Regions from separate parts of the Peribacillus sp. NPDC097895 genome, predicted to be linked through region 2. Evidence: riboswitches for the same ligand, from Rfam matches in the RefSeq annotation. Region 2 holds a riboswitch; each other region holds the start of a gene.
What was found. Region 2 has a riboswitch for preQ1 ahead of queF (preQ(1) synthase). Riboswitches for the same ligand answer to the same signal wherever they lie in the genome.

Region 1: linked by a shared signal. The riboswitch ahead of ACQKMH_RS02005 (VUT family protein) and the one ahead of queF (preQ(1) synthase) in region 2 are both predicted to bind preQ1.
Region 3: linked by a shared signal. The riboswitch ahead of queC (7-cyano-7-deazaguanine synthase QueC) and the one ahead of queF (preQ(1) synthase) in region 2 are both predicted to bind preQ1.

What each region holds. Positions count from the first base shown of each region.
Region 1 is NZ_JBNNSH010000001.1:432,796-437,431, reverse strand. Features, by position in the region: gene ACQKMH_RS02025 (DUF421 domain-containing protein) at 1-393, shown strand, start outside; gene ACQKMH_RS02020 (alpha/beta hydrolase) at 649-1,395, opposite strand; gene ACQKMH_RS02015 (PadR family transcriptional regulator) at 1,706-2,026, shown strand; gene ACQKMH_RS02010 (hypothetical protein) at 2,134-2,286, opposite strand; gene ACQKMH_RS02005 (VUT family protein) at 2,309-2,851, opposite strand; PreQ1 riboswitch class I at 2,902-2,944, opposite strand; gene ACQKMH_RS02000 (SRPBCC family protein) at 3,311-3,778, shown strand; gene ACQKMH_RS01995 (HD domain-containing protein) at 3,933-4,636, opposite strand, start outside.
Region 2 is NZ_JBNNSH010000006.1:108,384-113,019, reverse strand. Features, by position in the region: gene ACQKMH_RS23070 (aspartate kinase) at 320-1,666, opposite strand; gene queF (preQ(1) synthase) at 1,869-2,366, opposite strand; PreQ1 riboswitch class I at 2,474-2,519, opposite strand; gene ACQKMH_RS23060 (EamA family transporter) at 2,671-3,507, shown strand; gene ACQKMH_RS23055 (BA3454 family stress response protein) at 3,750-3,884, shown strand; gene ACQKMH_RS23050 (YfmQ family protein) at 4,335-4,636, opposite strand, start outside.
Region 3 is NZ_JBNNSH010000001.1:426,311-430,946, forward strand. Features, by position in the region: gene ACQKMH_RS01955 (hypothetical protein) at 1-147, opposite strand, end outside; gene ACQKMH_RS01960 (methyl-accepting chemotaxis protein) at 804-2,483, opposite strand; PreQ1 riboswitch class I at 2,669-2,711, shown strand; gene queC (7-cyano-7-deazaguanine synthase QueC) at 2,767-3,432, shown strand; gene queD (6-carboxytetrahydropterin synthase QueD) at 3,432-3,902, shown strand; gene queE (7-carboxy-7-deazaguanine synthase QueE) at 3,895-4,623, shown strand.

The DNA.
Region 1 (4,636 bases), on a different contig from region 2:
CTTATCGAAAATGGGCAAATCGTTTACAAAAGCTTGGCAAGGGCGCGAATCTCCATCGATTTTTTATTATCAGAATTAAGAAAAGAAAAAATTGATGATCTTCAAAAAGTATCGCTCGCACTATGGGAACCAGATGGTACTATTTCATTGTTTTTACATCCTCAATATGAAGCAGTAACCCCAGCAGATATGCATCTAGCAACAAATGCCTTCCCTTTTCCTAAAACGATTATCAGAGAAGGAAAGATTGATTTTAAAGAATTAAATCGAGACGGTAAAGACGAAGTATGGCTGAAAAACAGAATCAAAGTGACCTATAATGCGGAGGTAAATGATATTTTATTAGCAACGATTGATAATAACGATAACTTAAAGGTCTTTTTCTACAATTAAATACGTAAAGCTTAAGGGCACTCCAAAAAAAACAATAACTACCCAGGAACCAGAATAAACAGTGTATCTGATTGTTCATAAAAAAAGACTAAGAGCATTGATTACTCGGAGTTTTTATCTTTTGTAGCCAAAATAAAATCCCCTCAAGAAAAGTGTAAAGCCTACATATAAATGTGGGTTTTTGCACTTTCAACTTAAAGGGGATAATATGATATCCGGCGGTCTTCTCTCATGACCTTCAAGAAAATCCGCTTATTACTCCGACCAATTCAGTGTATTTAAGAATTTATATACATCCTCGTAAACCTGCTCACGTTCTTTACCTAATGTGATGATATGACCAGATTTTTCATACCATATCAAGTGTTTGTGCTGCGTATCGACTTCATTGAAAATCGCTGTAGCACTGTTCGTATAGTCGGGATCATCCAAACGTCCTTGTAAAACTAGAGTTGGTGATGTGATCAAATCTAAATTTTCACCCGTGTCATTTATTATATTCAACACATCATTTAGAAAAGACATAGGCTCTTCTTCCAATAGCTTCAATTCGGTAGCAATTTGCTCCGCATCTTTGCCCTCAAACTTCTTATAGGCCTGTGCATAACTGAGCAAACGGTTTTTTTGTCGATCGATACTTTTTCCTTGCGTCGGAGCACACATTGAAACTACTCCTGTTACAGGCAACTCAATTCCTACCTTTAATGAGAAAACCCCTCCTAATGAAATTCCTACAACAGCAATTTCATCATAGCCTTCATCCTTAAGGAATTGATAGCCATTGACTACATCTTCCCACCATTCCTTTGGGCCTGTCTGAATGAGTTCCTCACCTGACATTCCATGTCCTCTATAAAGAGGTCCGTGGCTAGTATAGTCACGATCATTCAGGTATTTCCCTAATTTTTTCATATCTCCTGTACTTCCAGTAAACCCGTGAAGTAAAAGAACTGCTCTATTTCCACCTTTGTATGTGAATGACTCGGGTGCTTTCACTTTCATCTATCTAGGACCTTCTTTCTGCTCTTGTTAATAAATAGAATCTAAATGATTTTCAAAAAAAAATCAATTAATACCCCTTGAGTGGGATTTTTTCTATCCTATTCCGTTTTTTCATTAAAACAGTTAAATCATGTATATAAGTATCCTTACCACACTCGTTACAACTCATCCGTTCCAGAGCACATTTTACTATGATTGATTTCATTTAGCAATCGTCATTTAACCATTTTTTTTAAGAAAAGTAAAATGCACCTTGTGTTACGAGGTACAACGTATTACACTTTACAAATGAAAAAGGAGGCGATTTTATTTGGATAAAGAATTAATGAAGGGAAGCGTTGACCTCCTTTTGCTTTCACTTCTGTCACAAAAAAAGCTATATGGCTATGAAATGACAAAGATTTTGAGGGAAATGAGCATGGGCAAATATGAAATAAGTGAAGGCACACTCTACCCAGCCCTCAAACGGTTAGAAAAAAAGGAGTTCATTGAAGGCCATTGGAAAGAGTCCGAGTCAGGTCGAAGGAAATATTATCATGTTACAGAAAGTGGACAAACCGAGCTAGAACGAAAACGAAGCTGCTTTTACTTCCTGGAAAAATTAGTTCGTAAAAGCGCAAAGGCATTCTGAATAAAAAGCAATATAAAAAAGCTTTCTGGTGCAGGAAGCTTTTTTGCTGATTTACTCTGATATTGTGCGCTTTACTCGTGAATTCCTCCATTTACAAAAAAAAGGACCTATTTTGGTCCTTTTTTGTCGTCTATTCCTTTATGCTTCCGATAATTGGCGCAGGAGAGCTTCATGCATTCTCCTTGGACATGCGGACCATATTTTTCACGAAAGGCCTCGAGGCAATAGCATTTGTCTTCTTCCTTTTTGGGTCCATCCATCGAGTGCATCCCTCCTAGCATTTCAACCGGAGACTACACGCTTCTCCAGCTCTACGTTGATTCGTCCCAATAATACGGCACCGATTGACTGAATGATCGTTTTAACGATAATTTGGCCGATAACCGCAGCGGGTACGGCTTCCCATGGCAATATATTGGCACCCAGTGGGCTAAGGCCAATCACGACAAATATCACCGAATCGAAAAACCCTCCAACAATCCCGCTGTAAAACACCCTCCAACTCATCGGAAGTTTTAATCGGGTATAAATTTCAGTATCCGCTGTTTCTGCCACCACGAACGATAATGCGGAAGCAAAGACAATCAATAACGTATCTCCTAATAAAAATGATACACACGCAGATAAAATAAGTGCCGTAATAATGCATAAATAGGTTTTCGTCCTGCCGAATTTATTTTGGACCAGATCTCGAAAGATGAAGGTTCCCCCAATGAGCAATGTACCCATCGGAATGATGAACACACCAAGATGTAGTGGTGCAAAAGCGGCTGTAACCACATTCGCGGTGACGATGGATACTAAATACAATAAAATTCTTAACATTTCTTCATTCTCCTTATACAGAAAAAACAGCACTCTAAGAAAGAGCACTGTTCCCCTTAGTTTTTTTGAGAGGGTAGCTAGAACCTCTTCCGCCCGAGCGGATTATTTTTTTCCTTATTTATCGTAGCTTGAAAATGACTGGAAATCAAGAAGTTTCCATACGGCTGGCGCTGGGAAGGCTGCGAATCCGCGGATATCGTTTTCAGACCTGCTAAGAGAACATCCGTCTTTCCAGAGCTTCGCACTTAGCTATGATCCCTGAAAATCCTCTACTATGACTCTGTAATTCCTCCATGCAGGCTTTTGCCGATTTTTGTCGCAGAAAACTGCTTGACCGGCTGTATATGAAAAGCAGACAATCATTGATAGAGTTAAATATCCAAACAAGCGGTATCTAAGTGCCAAAGCAGGGTCCTGAGAAGGAATGACAGAAGTATAAACGCGAGGAGGAATAGAAAAATGAAAAAAACATCGTTTGTCTATGCTATTTATATCGCCACCACACCAGAGAGGCTTTGGGAAGCTCTAACGAGTGGTGAAGTCACGAAGAAATATCACTTTGGCTGTCAAGTCCAGTCTGACTGGCAAGAAGGCTCCACCGTTCATTATTTGCTTGAAGATGGGCGGATTACTGATCATGGTAAAATACTAAAGTGTGAGCCCTTTCACTTGCTCTCGTTCACATGGAACATGGTAGGAGACGAAACACCTCGCGACCATCCCACTCGGGTCACCTTTGAACTAAAGCCAATGGATGATTCAACCTTGAAGTTAACGCTTAAGCATGAGGGGCTATTGGAAACAGATTTCGTTGCTGATGATATTACCTTTGAAGGCTTAAATAATGGATGGCCAGCCATTCTAAGTAACCTGAAGAGCTTGCTTGAAACTGGACGGACCTTGCCGCCAATATCTGTTGATCGGTAATTAAGTTAGGGAAAAACGTTAGTTAGTATGGAAATAGTGATGCCAACTTATGAGGTGTTTGAAGCCATCGTAATCCTCATCGAGGAATCATTATTATTTAAGGATGAAATGTCACCCTTGAGTTTTCACTTTCCCTAAGGTTTGACGCGAAAAATCATTCGGAAATCACTTTTAGATACAAACCCTTCGAAGCTTTTTTATTGGCTTCAATTCCCATGTTCTTCACTTTTTCAGATAAACTGGATGCTCTTACTAATTGGGTTCCATGAATAACGGAAGGATCAATGAGGCGCACTTTATTTTTCAGGTGTATATCGTAGTCCCATTGATCCTCCTTCACCAATACGTTACCATGAATCCGTTTTAGCAGGTTTTGCACTTCATCGTCTCCAATAGAGCTTAACAAGAGCATGACTTCATCATCTTCTCCGAGTAAGTCATCAAGGCTGATCCGGTTTTTATCCAAAGCCAGTTTTAAGGTCTTTGCCAACATATCATAGCCATATATATTAAGTGGGTCCATGAAAAAATCAATAACTTCGCTGTAATATGTTTCCACAAACCATTCCGCCGATTCAATATTATCCAGATACATCCTACCGTTTATGATGGTTATATGTCCTAGAAAGTCATGAACGGATTCGAGTTTGATATGTCCGTATTGATACATATCCCGGAGAGTATAATCAACCCGATCGGCACATAACTCAGGTGCTGGCTGTTCAAGCAATGCCCATTTTGACTGAAAAATATCTTCACAATTATATCCATACTGTTTCAGTATAGATGGAATTTCGGATACCATAATGACATGATCATAAATTTTTTCATGATAATCTTCATCCTTATAATCCAGAG
Region 2 (4,636 bases):
ACAATTTGAACATTGATTACCTCTCCAGGCACTCGCTTTCCGCGGGCGGTCCGCCCTCGGCTTACGCCTGCGGTGTCTCCCCTTGACGCGCTTTTCCCGCAGGAATCTCGCACCTTACGCTCCAATCAACTTTGTTTTAACATATAGATAGAACTTAGTCCTACAGTCTTTTTTGTATTAAAATAGAAGTATTAAACTTGAGGTGATAAGGTTGGCTTTCTAAACATGATTCTATTGAAAAGTCCAGCCGTATGTATAGTGACTAAAAGATTGATCACAAAAAACCCCCTTCTAAAAGGAGGTCACTGATCTATTATTCTCAAAAGAACTCGTGATATAAAGCTTGAATTGCCGTCTCCTCATTGAATCCTTTCACGCCGAACATCATGCTTACCTCTGAAGAACCCTGGTTGATCATCTCAATATTGACCTTTGCATCGGCCAGCGCTTTTGAGGCTCTTGCCGTTGTACCGACATTATGGCGCATTCCTTCACCTACAATCATGATTAAGGCAAGATCATGCTCCACCATCACTTCATCAGCATGTAGTTCTTGCTTGATGCGTGAAATGATTTTCTTCTCGGCATCACCCTTCATCTGGTCCTGCCTTAGTATAAGTGTCACATCATCAATGCCTGACGGAATATGCTCATATGAAACTCCATAGTCTTCAAGGATATGCAGCAGTTTCCGTCCAAAACCAACTTCCCGGTTCATCAAATATTTGCTAATGTAAATACTGCAAAATCCCTTATCACTTGCAATCCCGATAACCGGCCCGTTCGTATTATCCCTTGTGCTCACAATACGGGTCCCTTGTGCCATCGGGTTGTTCGTATTTTGGATATGGACAGGTATTCCCGCACGGAATGCAGGTATTAGCGCCTCATCATGGAATACCGAGAAACCGGCATAAGAAAGCTCCCGCATTTCGCGATAAGTTAATTCCCGGATCCCTTTCGGATTGGAAACCACACTCGGATTCACCGCATAAACGGCATCTACGTCCGTAAAGTTCTCATACAAATCAGCTTTGACACCATTCGCAAGAATCGAACCCGTAATATCGGAACCGCTCCTAGAGAAGGTTAAAACATCACCATCTAACGTATACCCAAAGAATCCTGGGAATACTACGATTCCAGGCTCATCACGAAGAGCATATAATCGATCATAAGACTCTGGCAGCACCTTGGTAAATCCACCTTCATCCGTTACGATCAAGCCAGCCTTCTTTGGATTAATATACTGTGCCTCTATCCCGCGGCTTTGGAAATAACCTGCGACCAGCTTCGCATTATTATCCTCGCCACTGGCCTTCAATGCATCCAAATAGCGCTTCGGGTTAGTTTGGTCTGCATGCAACAGTGCCATTAAATTTTCATGAATCCCAATGATGACACTCTCGGATATATCCAGCTCTTCAGCAATGCTCGCATAGCGGGAGACCACATCTTCAATTAAAGGCTCACCGTTATTCCCGCGCAGTTGCTGTTCTGCAGCCTCAATCAATAAATCCGTCACCTTTATATCATCGGAATTGCGTTTCCCTGGAGCCGAAACGACCACGATCTTCCTCTCTGGATCTGAAACAACAATTTCGAATACCTTCCTCAACTGTTCACCTGATGCAAGTGAACTTCCGCCAAACTTTGCAACTTTCATCTCGACATCCCCTATTTTCGTAAATATTCTGTCAAAATCATCTCTCCCTATTATTGCGCTTTTTAGCGAAACAATCAAGTGTAAATTCCGTTATAGGAGGACATTTGTATTTTCATAAAGGACAAAGCAGCAGGACCGCTAATCGAGAATGGCTAAAAACAAAAAAAGACAACGGGCATATGCCCATTGTCTCTCCTATTCTTTAACGATTATCCACAGTTTCCGGGTATAAGTCATGATTCATCAAGCGGTAATCTGCCATTTCCTCATACTTCGTACCTGGTTTCCCATAATTGGTGTAAGGGTCGATGGAAATTCCGCCCCTAGGAGTGAATTTACCCCAAACTTCAATATATTTCGGGTCCATCAATTCGATTAAATCGTTCATGATGATGTTCATGCAATCTTCATGGAAATCGCCATGGTTCCGGAAGCTGAATAAATAAAGCTTCAAAGACTTGCTTTCCACCATCTTCACACTTGGAATATAGCTGATGTAAATGGTTGCAAAGTCTGGCTGCCCCGTTATCGGACATAAGCTAGTAAACTCCGGGCAATTGAATTTGACGAAGTAATCACGGTTAGGGTGCTTGTTATCAAACGACTCCAGAATTTCCGGTGCATAGTCGAATGTATATTTTGTCCCTTGATTCCCAAGCAATGTAATATCATTTAATTCTTCTTCTTTTCTTCCAGACATAAAAAAGTCCTCCTCTTCCACGTTTGTCAGGGGAGATTCATAAAATGGGCCTCTATATAACAAAAACCATATCTCCTCAAAGATATGGTTGATTCGCGAAAAATATCAAAGCCATAGTTTTTTTAAGAGGGTGATGCTATGAACCTCTCCCGTTATCGGGAAATATTTTAATTTGTCATAGTAAATATAAAAAAAAATAGACAATCTGTCAATGCAACTCTCTTAAATTGGGTTTGATTCATTTATATATTCAGTTTAAAATGGAAAAAGCAGTTCAACCTATAAGAAGGAAGAGATTATACAAATGTGGATTTTTGCAGCACTCATCACCAGTTTATGTTTCGGTATCAATAATAGCATTTTCAAATGGAGCAGCGGAAAAGGCTATTCCAAGATACATATCCAATTTTTCTTTTATTTTTCAGCTTTTATTTTGTCCATTTTTTATGGAATATTTATGGATGGTTTGAAGCTGGACTGGCTATCTATCTTGCTTGGTGCAGCTATTGGTGTACTGAACGCTAATGGTAACATCCAGATGGCAAGCGCCTTTGAAAAAGGGCCGGCAAGCTTGACATCACCATTAATCGCAGCAAACGCCATATTCCCCATTCTCTGTGCAGCTTTAATTTTTCACGAACATATTTCTACCCTGCAGTGGAGTGGAATCGTCTGCATGTTTCTCGCTACCTTAGTCATTCAGTATACACCTAATGCTAAAGGTAACCATCAATATGTCCCTTGGATTATGCACACATTATTCTCCATCTTATCTTTTGGTGTGCTTGGCATTCTTATGACGACATCAACACGTCTTCATTTAAACTCCCTTGATATCCTTGTATCAATGTATGGAGGCGGAATGCTTTATCTTCTTTCGGCTCTAGCTCTTAAAAATGAAAAAATCAAGCTAAAGGAAGTCAAAATCGGTTCCTTAGTAGGCTTTTTAAGCATGATAGGCTATGGATGTTATTTCTTTGCGTTGAACACCGGGATCGCAAGCATCATTTTCCCTGTCGTCAGCCTGAACTGTTTAGTTGTCGTATTCGCTGGATGTTATTTATTCAAAGAAAAACTAAAAACCTATCAAATTGCCGGAGTACTTGCAGCATTAATCGGCATTATCTTAACTAAAATATGAATATAGTTCATTTATAAAAACAACCTGGCTGTCATGTGCACACAAGCCAGGTCTTTTTTAATTTAGCCGGAAAATAAGATTGGTTCAAAAAAAGTGTTGACACTTCCCTTTAAATATCAGATAATTTTGAATATTATCTCTTCCAATTTTGTTGCTTTTGGAATGTTTGAAAAATCCTCTGCCACGGGTATAAAAGAAGTAGGTACAACCACCTCATTTAATTTAGAAAGGAAAGATGCAAAATGGTAAAAGTTACAGTAACAGTTGATTTCCAAGGAAAATCTTATCAAACTAACGTCCTTACTAAACCGGGTACAAATCAAGAAGAAATTTTACAACTAGCCCTTCATCAAGTAGAAAAACAATGGAAAGCATAAAAAAGCAGGCATCGTAATAGATACCTGCTTTTTTATTACCTTTTTGATGCACTATTAAAGGATCCCCTTTATAGAAATTCCCTCCCACTTAAAAGCAATTGTTTTTTCCTTCAATCTGAATAACAAGTAATTTAGAATTACACAATAAAGACTTATAAAAAAGACGGTCTTTTTAAGGACCGTCAGGTTTGTTGACAAAAGGAGTCCTATCTAACGGTTAAAACAAAGTTGATTGGAACGGGTGTGCGAGACTCCTGCGGGAAAAGCGCGTCCAATGGAGACCCCACAATCGTAAAGGAGCCGAGAGCGGACCGCCCACGAAAAGCGAGTGCCTGGAGTGGTAATCTAATGATTACATACCCTCAAAAAAAACTGTAGACAAGCTCGATTTTCATCGAGTATATCTACAGTCTGAACGATCATTTTAAGGACCGGCTTCATTAATTATTTCTATACTAAATTTCTTATTAATGGCATGGAACGTTCTTGAAGGCTATCGGAAAGCAGGCTATAAGAAATTAATTTCTTCTTGTACTGCTTGACTACATCAACGTGATCGTTGTAAATGTACACAAATAACCTAACATCCTTTTTGCCGCTTTTAGTATCAATGACTAATGGAGTCCCACTGTTCTCTGGATGTAAAAACAATTGCTCGTTACCCGGGAATATGTGATTTTTCTTTAAAAATTTAGCTTCATTAAAATAATTTATGACTTGGAGTTTTTTTTCATTTTCCAAGCGTTTTCCGT
Region 3 (4,636 bases), on a different contig from region 2:
AAGTTTAGGAGCTAATCTCCTTTTTCCTTTGTTTTCAGAATTCATCTTCATATAATTTTCGTATTCCTTGCGAAAGAATTCGTTGGTTTCCCGTTCTAGGGCTTTCCTTTCGTTAAACTCTGTTATGAATTTGAAAAAACGTTTCATATGAATTCCTCCTTGTGGGGTAAAAGGTCTTGGTTTAATCGTAACATGAAATCACATAAAATTAACCTTTTTTTACAATTTTGGAGAGAAAAATATGCTTTGGCGGTAATAAAGTTGTGCATTATTTGTTCTGTAAGAAAACATGCGATTGTTCCTTCCTGAGCAGAAGTCCCTATTCAGTGAAAGGATATGAAACGTTGGGATCATGAGTTCAATTACTTGAACTCACCAAGGTAAGGAAACAAAACCCCCTCAGTTTGTAGAAAAAGAGGTGCCATCTAATCTTCAAAACAAAGTTGATTGGAACGGAAGGTACGAGACTCCTGCGGGAATGCGCGTCCAAGGGAGACCCCGCAGGCGCAACGGCGCCGAGGAGGGCTCCCGGACCGCCCGCGGAAAGCGAGTGCCTGGAGCGGAAATCAACGGGACAAAACCAAGCCATTTGTCAATAGTTTAAATATTCATACTATAACACACTTAGTATTGAGGAAACATAGCAAAATATTCACTTCCAATAGCTTTTTTGATAAATGATTCTATCAGTTAATGATACTGTGTATAATTTCATTTATTCCCCGAATTCCGGAAAATGAAACAATCTTCAAGCAGGAAAGAAAAAAGCATTTCCCGCATTCAAGTGGCGGGAAATGCTAGTATTATAATTGGAATTTCCTAACCTGTTCAGTTAGTTGCCCGGCAGACGATGCAAGTTCACTGGCGTGATTCGTGATTTCATCCATTGAAGAGCTCGATTGTTGAGCGGAGGCAGAGACTTGTTCGATTCCTGCTGCTGACTCCTCAGAAACGGCTGCAATGTCTTCGATGGCCTGATTGATCTTTTTACTATTTGTAGAGATGTAGTTTAATTCATTAGTAATATGTTGTATCTTCGTACCCATATTCCCGACAGAGTGATTGATCGTTTCGAAGGTTTGGCCGGTAAGGGTTATCTGTTTCGTGCCCTCATCCACCTGTAAATAACCATCCTCCAGGGAATGGACGACGTTTTTTGAACCAGCTTGTATTGCGGTTACGATTTCGGTGATATCCCCAACCGAGTGTGTGACCCCTTCAGCGAGTTTTCGAACCTCATCCGCGACGACGGCAAAGCCCTTTCCATGTTCGCCAGCCCGTGCCGCTTCTATGGCCGCATTCAAGGCCAATAAATTGGTTTGATTGGATATATCCTTGATGACATGAACAAGCTGAGAGATTTCCTGTGAATGGGAATCGAGCCCTTTCACTTGCTCGACGGCATTTTTGACGACCTCATCAATCATTTTCATTTTTTGGACTGAACTTCGCATTAAAGTGGTTCCTTCCTTTGTCATGGAAAGGATCTCGGTTGAGCTTTGTGATACCTCGACTCCTTCAAGGTGGGCCTGTTCGATCTTGCCGCTGAATTCATCCATCATGCACACCATTTCAGATGCCCGGTTTGCTTGCGACTCCGAACCCTCCGAAAGTTCGTACATGGTGGTCGCTATCTGTCTGCTGCCCTGTTGGACTTCATTCGCTGATTGTGTCAAATTTTCACTTTGGTTCGAAACGGATTCGGATACAGCCAGCATTTTTTCAATCGTATCACGCAGGTTTTTCTGCATTTGGTTGGTGGATACTGTTAATTCCCCAATTTCGTCATTTGACTTTTGCACAAGGGGCTCATGATTCAGCTCTCCGTCAGCCACCATTTTCATCCTGTCCCTGATTTTAAGGAGGGGGGTGGTAATGAGGTTGGCTGTAACAAGCGCAAGCAGAAGACCGATAAGGACTGCCGCAATGGATATGATGATACTTGTCGTCTTAACCGATTTCCCGCTTGCGATGACGGTTTCACCTGAAGCGACAATCAATTCCTCGCGTTCCGAAGCAAGCTCCTTGAAACCCTCCATTACTTCATTGCTGATTGGCGCGACTTCATTTTTGAGTATTTCTTTAGCGCGTTCTTCATTCCCATTTTCATATTGTGTAAACACCCGGTCTACAATCATCGTCCTCCAATCCACGCTTTTCTCGATCAAATCCTTTGCTTTATCAGAATCGCTTAAGGCTAGGAGATCCTCCTGGATGACCTGGCTTTCTTCGGTATATTGCAAGAACCTTTCTTTATAACTCTCGTCACCATATAGAATATAAGCTCGGGCGAATGCGGTTCTTTGTGCTAGATTATATAGTAGCTTTTCATCTTGGATAAGAAGCGGAAGTTCCTTTTGGATGATATCCTGGGAATATACCAGTGACTTGTTGCTGCTATAAATATTGAATGCTCCTAAGATGATACATAAAGATATGATGAGTGAAAATGCCACTAATACTTTTCCTTTAATGCTTTTCAAATGAATGGACCCCTTTATCGATATTTTGTTCATACTTTTTTATCGGATAGATAATGGGATATTTAAGCAATGAAAAGATAACCAAATTTTCCATCAGATCTATTATTCACTAAATATAATCATCTTGATTTTTTCTCGTTTTCAAGTTACTATTGACTTGGAAAAATATAATATTCCGCGTTAAGGCGGAAGAGGTTCTAGCTACCCTCTCAAAAAAACTAAGGAGAAACAGTGCTCTATTCTTAGGGTGCTGTTTTTTTCCGTAAAAAGGAGTTTTATAGAAATGAAGAAGAAAGAAAAGGCAGTGGTTGTGTTTAGCGGAGGTCAGGACAGTACGACGTGCCTGTTCTGGGCATTGGAGAGATTTGAGGAAGTGGAAGCGGTGACGTTCGATTATAATCAGCGGCATAGCTTGGAAATCGAATGCGCTCAAAACATTGCCAAGGAATTGGGCGTGAATCATCATATCCTTGACATGTCGCTGCTGAACCAATTGGCACCGAATGCATTGACGAGAAGTGATATAGCAGTGGAGGACGGGGAAGACGGGGAATTGCCTTCAACGTTCGTACCAGGGAGGAATTTGCTGTTCCTTTCGTTTGCCGGGGTGTTGGCCAGTCAGATTGGCGCTAAACATATCGTCACAGGTGTATGTGAGACGGATTTCTCGGGATATCCAGACTGCCGTGATGTATTCATTAAATCGTTGAATGTGACCTTGAACTTGTCGATGGACCAGTCATTCGTGATTGATACGCCGCTAATGTGGCTTAATAAAGAGGAAACATGGGAGCTTGCGGATCAGCTTGGCGCATTCGACTTTGTCCGCGAAAAGACCTTGACTTGCTATAACGGGATCATCTCCGACGGATGTGGAGATTGTCCGGCATGTAAGCTGCGGAAAAAAGGACTGGATGACTATGTAAGCAGACGGAAGGTGCTTTCATGATGTACGGTTTTACTATAGTGGATAAACTCCAAAAAATAGATGAAGATATTCAGCGCAGCCAATTGAAGTATACAAATAAGAGGGTTCTCGTGAGTAAGGAATTCACCTTTGACGCGGCGCACCATTTGCATGACTATGAAGGAAAATGCAAGAACCTGCATGGCCACACATATAAGGTCATTTTCGGATTGAGCGGGTATACGGATTCACGCGGTTTGATGATAGATTTTGGGGATATCAAGGATATATGGAAAAATGAAATTGAAATCCATCTGGATCATCGTTATTTGAATGAAACCCTGCCGCTCATGAATACAACAGCTGAAAATATGGTTGTCTGGATTTATGAAAAAATGGCCGGAGCCCTTTCATTAAAAGAATATGAGGGTGCTAGAGTTGAATTTGTTCGACTATACGAAACGCCAACAAGCTATGCTGAAGCCAGACGGGAGTGGATGGAAAGTGAGTAAACTCCCCGTTATGGAAATCTTTGGCCCGACCATCCAAGGTGAGGGAATGGTCATTGGTCAAAAAACCATGTTCGTTCGGACGGCCGGATGCGATTATTCGTGTGCCTGGTGTGATTCCGCATTTACTTGGGATGGGACCGGTAAGGAAGATACCGTCCAAATGACTGCTAGAGAAATATGGGATGAGCTGAAGCGAATTGGGGGTTCCGGTTTTTCCTTCGTGACGATATCAGGCGGAAACCCGGCTCTGCTGAAAAACCTAAACGGCTTGATAGCGATCTTACATGAAAATAAAATGAAAATTGGTGTCGAAACACAGGGGAGCCGATGGCAGGATTGGTTTCTCGATATTGATGAACTGACTATTTCACCTAAGCCGCCGAGCTCTAGAATGAACACGGACTTTACGGTGCTTGATCAAATCATATCGAACCTGGCTGTTCGTAATCCCGATAATAATGTCTCGTTGAAGGTAGTCGTCTTTGATGATGAAGATTATCAGTATGCAAAAAAAGTACATGGCCGGTACCCGGATATTCCTTTTTATCTGCAGGTCGGGAATGATGACAGCAGGACGGCGGATGATCAGCAGCTAATTAGCGGACTTTTGAAGAAATATGAAGAGTTAATTGATAAAGTGATAGCTGATGATGAATTGAATGATGTGAAAGTGCTGCCACAGCTGCATACCTATATATGGGGGAACAAGCGAGGCGTGTAAAGAAAAGAGAGCA